2 regions of the Hahella sp. KA22 genome follow, and region 2 is predicted to be linked to the other one. Evidence: predicted binding sites of a transcription regulator. Region 2 holds the regulator's gene; the other holds the start of a gene.
The links. Region 2 encodes sigma-54, which starts transcription at its own class of promoters, with help from an activator protein. Its sites were predicted from a motif close to TGGCACNNNNNTTGCTNT; they were not measured.
Positions count from the first base shown of each region.

Region 1: the regulator sigma-54 is predicted to act here: its motif matches at 2,075-2,092, upstream of glnA (glutamate--ammonia ligase).

Region 1 covers NZ_CP035490.1:1,541,285-1,544,685, forward strand. Annotated here, with positions in the region: gene EUZ85_RS06850 (DUF4124 domain-containing protein) at 1-391, opposite strand, end outside; gene glnA (glutamate--ammonia ligase) at 500-1,906, opposite strand; gene typA (translational GTPase TypA) at 2,361-3,401, shown strand, end outside.
Region 2 covers NZ_CP035490.1:2,022,325-2,025,725, forward strand. Annotated here, with positions in the region: gene rapZ (RNase adapter RapZ) at 1-280, opposite strand, end outside; gene ptsN (PTS IIA-like nitrogen regulatory protein PtsN) at 307-771, opposite strand; gene hpf (ribosome hibernation-promoting factor, HPF/YfiA family) at 778-1,086, opposite strand; gene EUZ85_RS09045 (RNA polymerase factor sigma-54) at 1,202-2,698, opposite strand; gene lptB (LPS export ABC transporter ATP-binding protein) at 2,821-3,401, opposite strand, start outside.

The DNA.
Region 1 (3,401 bases), 480 kb from region 2:
TGGTTGTTCCCACTGGGGCTCCGTCAAGTGATACACGGTAGCTGTGATTGGGGTAGAGGGTGGGATCTGATGTGAATAAGACTGTCAGGTCGCCATTGCCGGAATGAAAAGCGCTGTCATTGCTGGGAAATGTAATGTTCAGCGTTGCGTAATAGCTTGACGGTGCGGGCTCTGGCTCATCACCGCTGCTAAGCGGAGTATTCGACATCTTCGGCATGGTTATCGTTGCGGTTGGGCCGACCTCGACTTTCTCCGCCCCCTCTCTCTCCTGGTCTGAATATTCCACGTTGCCTTGTGCGTCGACCCAGCGATAGATTTCAGCGCAAACCAGACCTGAGTAAGAAGAAAAAAGCGCAGAAGAAAGAAGGATATAAGCGAACCGAGATTTCATAACTTCAACCCAATTGACCAATTACTTGAACTGTAGCAGAAGCGGAACCAAAAAAAACCCCGCAGAGCGCGGGGTTTTCGAGTCTGTCGTAGTTAACTACGCAGCGGATTATACAGAGTAGTACATCTCGAATTCGACCGGGTGAGTAGTCATGTCCAGACGCTCTACCTCTTTACGCTTCAACTCAATATAAGCTTCGATCATGTCTTTAGTGAACACGTCGCCTTTAGTCAGGAACTCGAAGTCTTTTTCTGCGTAATCCAGAGCCTGTGATAAAGAGCTACAAACAGTTGGGATGTTCATGGCTTCTTCTTTTGGCAGATCGTACAGATCCTTGTCCATCGCGTCGCCAGGGTGGATCTTGTTCTGGATGCCGTCCAGGCCAGCCATCAACATGGCCGCGAACGCCAGGTAAGGGTTGGCGGATGGGTCTGGGAAGCGAACTTCGATCCGGCGCGCTTTCGGGTTGGTCACGAAAGGAATACGGATGGACGCAGAACGGTTACGTGCAGAGTAAGCCAGCATAACCGGCGCTTCAAAACCAGGAACCAGACGCTTATATGCGTTGGTGGAAGGGTTGGTGAAAGCGTTCAGTACGCGAGCGTGCTTGATGATGCCGCCGATATAGTACAAAGCCGTGTCGCTCAGGCCTGCATAGCCGTCGCCGGAGAAGATGTTTTTGCCGTCTTTGGACAGGGACTGGTGACAGTGCATGCCAGAACCGTTATCGCCAACCAAAGGCTTGGGCATAAAGGTTGCGGTCTTGCCGTAAGCATGCGCTACGTTGTGTACGCAGTACTTCAGAATTTGCACTTCGTCCGCTTTACGGGTCAGGGTATTGGCGCCAACGCCGATTTCACACTGACCTGCGGTGCCTACTTCGTGGTGGTGTACTTCGATGGTCAAGCCCATGGATTCCATCGCTGCGCACATCGCGCCGCGCAGGTCATGCAGAGAGTCGACCGGAGGTACAGGGAAGTAGCCGCCTTTTACGCCGGGACGGTGACCAACGTTGTTTTTCTCGAAGTCGTCGCCAGATACCCAGGCGGCTTCTTCAGAGTAGATTTCGTACATGGCGCCGTTGATGTCGGACTTCCATTTTACGCTGTCGAAAATGAAGAACTCAGGCTCTGGTCCGAACAGTACAGTGTCCGCAATGCCTGTGGACTTCAGGTACTCTTCCGCGCGCTGGGCGATAGAGCGTGGGTCGCGATTGTAACCCTGCATGGTGGTGGGTTCGATGATGTTACAAGTCAGGTTCAGAGTAGTTTCTTCTGTGAACGGGTCAATGACCGCTGTTTCATCGTCCGCCAGCAGGATCATGTCTGATTCGTTGATGCCTTTCCAACCAGCGATGGAGGAACCGTCAAACATTTTGCCTTCTTGAAAGAATTCCGGAGAGATTTCGCTAGCAGGGATAGTCACGTGCTGCTCTTTACCCTTGGTGTCGGTAAAGCGCATGTCAACCCATTTAACTTCGTGCTCTTTAATAAGATTCAGAGTTTTCTCTGACATTCCAGTTACTCCGTAAGATTTTATTTATGTTGAGGTGAAACCGAAACACTGCAGTAGTGTATCCTCGCCACCATGAAACAGACCCGTGGAGGGGAGAGCGTTCCGGGAAGTCTAACGAGCGCAAAAATACTATCACGCCTCATGGTCAGTTGCTTCTGGTTTTCCTGATTAGCAATTTATTTGCCAATAGATTTTTGACTTGTAACAAGTTGTTTTTAAAAGGGTTTGAAAAAACCATTTGGAATGGCTCGATTAAGTTCTTCATGGTGGCGCACCAGATTGGTGCGCGAAAATGAGCTCTCGGGCGCTTTTGGTGCGTCGTGCACCATTTTGGTATCAGGCTAAGGATAGATAAATTTTCGGGAGGGTGTATAAAGATGTATAAAAAAGATTCAGGCGTCAGCTATAATGTCGCGCCCTCAGCCCATGACTGTTTATTTTGCAGGTGTTTTTTGTGATCGAGAAATTAAGAAATATTGCTATTATTGCCCACGTTGACCACGGTAAAACCACACTGGTCGACAAACTCCTTCAGCAGTCGGGCACCTTAGGCCGCAAGGACATGGACGCTGAACGCGTTATGGACTCCAATGATCAGGAACGTGAACGCGGCATTACTATATTGGCGAAAAATACCGCCATCAAGTGGAATGATTACCGAATTAATATCGTAGACACACCTGGACACGCTGACTTCGGCGGCGAAGTTGAACGTGTTTTGTCTATGGTTGACTCTGTCCTCTTGCTCGTCGATGCAGTTGATGGCCCGATGCCACAAACTCGTTTCGTTACTCAAAAAGCCTTTGCTCGTGGGCTGAAGCCTATTGTTGTCGTCAATAAAGTGGATCGCCCTGGCGCTCGCCCTGATTGGGTCGTCGGTGAAGTGATGGATCTTTTTGACCGCCTGGGCGCGACAGAAGAGCAGCTGGATTTCCCTGTTATTTACGCTTCTGCGTTGAATGGCATCGCAGGGCTTGAGCCAGATGCGTTGCAACAAGACATGACGCCTCTGTTTGAAATGGTAGTTGATAAGGTGCCTGCGCCGTCTGTCGATGTTAATGGTCCCTTCCAAATGCAGATCAGCGCCCTCGATTACAACAGCTACGTTGGCGTAATCGGAATCGGACGCGTTTCGCGCGGTAAAGTAAAAACCAATACGCCCGTTGTCGTGGTTGATCGTGATGGCGGCAAACGTAATGGTCGTGTATTGACAGTAATGGGCTATCACGGCCTGCAGCGTGTGGATGTGCCTGAAGCGGAAGCTGGGGACATTATCTGTATTACAGGTCTGGATGAGCTGAATATCTCCGATACGTTATGTAGCCCTGAGCGCCCAGAAGCGCTGCCAGCGTTGATCGTGGACGAGCCGACAGTCAGCATGACATTTCAGGTTAACGACTCTCCATTCGCTGGTAAAGAAGGCAAGTACGTCACCAGTAGAAATATCAAAGAGCGTCTGGAGAAAGAGTTGCTGTACAACGTAGCGTTGCGTGTA
Region 2 (3,401 bases):
CATTAGCGTCAAGATAGATGATTTCCACATCAATATTGTGCGCTTGCAGAGTGGCGTAAATCGACGGGAAATCCGATAAATCCCTATAAAGATTTCGGGCGTCTATGCTGACGGCGAGTTGCTGATTCTGGGTCTTTCCCTGGTCCAGCACCTCTTGGGTGAGAGGCGAGAGGAGACCGATAGGCAGGTTATCGATGCAGTAATAGCCCATATCCTCCAGAACATGGAGCGCCGTACTTTTTCCGGAGCCTGAACGACCGCTTACGATAATCAGCTTCATGTCTTCCTCTTTCCATCGAAGCTGGATTATTTCTCCAGCACCCTCCTGAACAGGGTTTCGTCGTTGTCACAGTCGCGCAGGTGTTCGCAGAAGCGACGGTCATTGAATTTCTGGGCCAGCTGGCTCAGTAGGTCCAAGTGTTCGCTGGTGGCCTCTTGAGGCACGATCAGAACGAACAGCAGGTCCACGGGTTCGTTGTCTATGGCGTCAAAAGGGATTTTGTCCTTGAGCGTAAGCAAGGCCCCTATGATGCGGTCGCAGTTCTCCAAGCGGCAATGGGGTATCGCGATACCCTGGCCGATACCAGTGCTGCCGAGTCTTTCACGGCATATCAGGTTGGTAAAAATGGCGTTCTCGTCCAAAAACGGAAAATGTTGCGCAATCAGATTGGCGATATATTCGAGAACGCGCTTCTTACTCGAGCCCGACACCCCACAGCGTGTGAGGGCGGGCGAGATAATTGACTCAATAGTTAGTGTGGTTTGGGCCATGTTCTGTTATCTGGCGGATGCGCCGTGCATCCGATCAACGTGCTTCTCTTTGTGTTTGAGGATCTGGCGGTCTAATTTGTCCACCAGTGCGTCAATTGACGCGTACATATCTTCGTGTTCAGCATTGGCATGCAGGTCAGCGCCGCTTATGTGCATGGTTGCTTCCGCAATCTGACGCTGTTTTTGAATGGAGAGCGTAACTTGGACATTACTGATACTGTCGAAGTGTCGTTCGAGCTTGTCGAACTTGTTGTTAACGTAGTCTTTCAGTGCTTCAGTTAACTCGACTTGATGTCCGGTGATGTTCATTTGCATACTTTGCTCCTAATGCCAATATACGGTGCATTATGAATTTTGCACTTCCATGAAAAATACTAGCACATCCAATTTGTGACTATTTGATTTAAGTCTTATGCCTGCATTCCTCCTTTTAAATTAACCGCTTACGTTCATTGGAAGGCGGAATGGAAAGCGCCTCCCGGTACTTTGCGATCGTGCGACGGGCGACGTTGATGCCCTGTTCGCCAAGCAGCGCAGCAATTTTGCTGTCGCTCAATGGTTTCTTTGGTGATTCCGCCGCGACTAACTTCTTGATAATAGCTCTAATAGCGGTCGAAGAACACTCGCCACCCGTATCTGTGCTGACATGGCTGGAGAAAAAGTACTTCAGCTCAAATACGCCGCGAGGAGTGTGCATGTATTTCTGGGTGGTCACCCGGGAAATCGTTGACTCATGCATCTCCACCGCCTCCGCAATATCGTGCAGCACCAGTGGCTTCATCGCCTCTTCGCCGTACTCAAGGAATCCTTGCTGATGTTCGACGATTTGTGAGGCGACTTTCAACAGAGTTTCATTACGGCTTTGCAAGCTTTTGATAAACCAGCGGGCTTCCTGTAACTGGTCGCGCAAATAAGTGTTATCTGAGCTGTTGTCCGCCCGTCTCACCAGGCCTGCATAGCCAGGGTTGATGCGGATCTTCGGGGCGATTTCAGGGTTCAGTTCCACCAGCCAGCGGCCGTTGGCTTTTTTGACGATAACGTCAGGAACCACGTATTCGGTATTGCTTTCCTGAATGCCTTCGCCTGGCCTTGGGTTCAAGCTTTGAATCAGTTTGAGCACTTCCCGCAGATCGTCTTCTTTTAGACGGCTGCGGCGCATCAACTGGGCGTAGTCACGGTTGCCAAGCAGATTGATATAGTGGCTGACCACCAGCTTGGCCTGTCCAAGCCAGGGGGTGTCTTTAGGCAGTTGGTTCAACTGGCTCAGCAGGCAGTCCTGTAAGTTGCAGGTGGCGACTCCTGGAGGATCGAACTGCTGCACGCGTTTTAAGACGGCGCGTACTTCGTCCAGCTCAATTTCCTCTTCCCCCTCAGTTTGCAGTCCGCCATGAATTTCGTCAGGAGTGAGTGAGAGATAGCCGTCGGTATTGACTGCATCGATTATCGCAACAGCGATCATGCGGTCAATGTCGGACATGGGGGTAAGGTTCAGTTGCCAGAGAAGGTGGTCTTGCAGGGTTTCGCCTTTGCTATTGCGGGATTCGAAGTCGTACTCGTCATCTTCGCCGCCGCTGTAGCTGCTTGATCCGCTCTGGAAGACATCATCCCAGGCGGTATCGACGGGGAGGTCGTTCGGAATAGAATCGGACCAGTTGTCCTCTTCAGCGAATCCTCCTTCATCCATGCCCGACTCTTGCGTTCGCTCCTTGCTGGAGTTATTAGCGAGCATGTCGCTGATCGTATCGTTCTGAACGTGGTTGGGAGATTCGTCTTCTTCAGACACTTCCAGCATGGGGTTGGACTCAAGCGCTTGTTGAATCTCCTGCTGTAAATCCAGTGTTGAAAGCTGCAAAAGTTTTATTGCTTGTTGCAGTTGCGGGGTCATGGTCAGCTGTTGACCCAGCTTTAACTGCAATGAAGTTTTCATAACCATCTGATGCTTACCACCGATTCAGGCACAGATCTTGTGAGTTTTTCATAGTTATTAGGTGCTTTAATCCTAAGCTCTTGAGCCTTGGGGTCCATCTTGGATGGAGGCCGCCGGTTAAACTAAAGTTTGAACTGGTCACCCAGATAGACCTCTCGAACCTTTGGGTTGGCAAGGATATCACTTGGGGCGCCGCTTGCGATAATAAATCCTTCACTGACAATATAGGCGCGTTCACAAATATCCAAGGTCTCGCGCACATTATGGTCTGTAATTAAAACGCCGATGCCGCGCTTTTTGAGATGCTCGATAATCTGCTTGATATCATTGACGGAAATAGGGTCCACCCCGGCGAAAGGTTCGTCCAGTAAAACAAACTTGGGCTCCGTAGCCAGCGCGCGAGCAATTTCCACGCGTCGACGCTCGCCGCCTGAGAGGCTCATGCCCAGGCTTTTACGAATATGGGTGATGTGAAATTCCTGCAGCAGCTCCTCCATCTTAAGCTTACGCTCCTTGCGGCTGAGATCTGCTCTGGTCTCAAGAATGGCGTAGATATTGTCCTCTACTGACAGCTTTCTGAAGACCGATGCTTCCTGCGGCAGATAGCCAATGCCCTTGCGCGCTCTCCCATGCATTGGCAGGCCGGTGATTTCCGTTTCGTCAATAAATACGCTGCCTTTGTCGCTGGGGATCAGTCCTACCA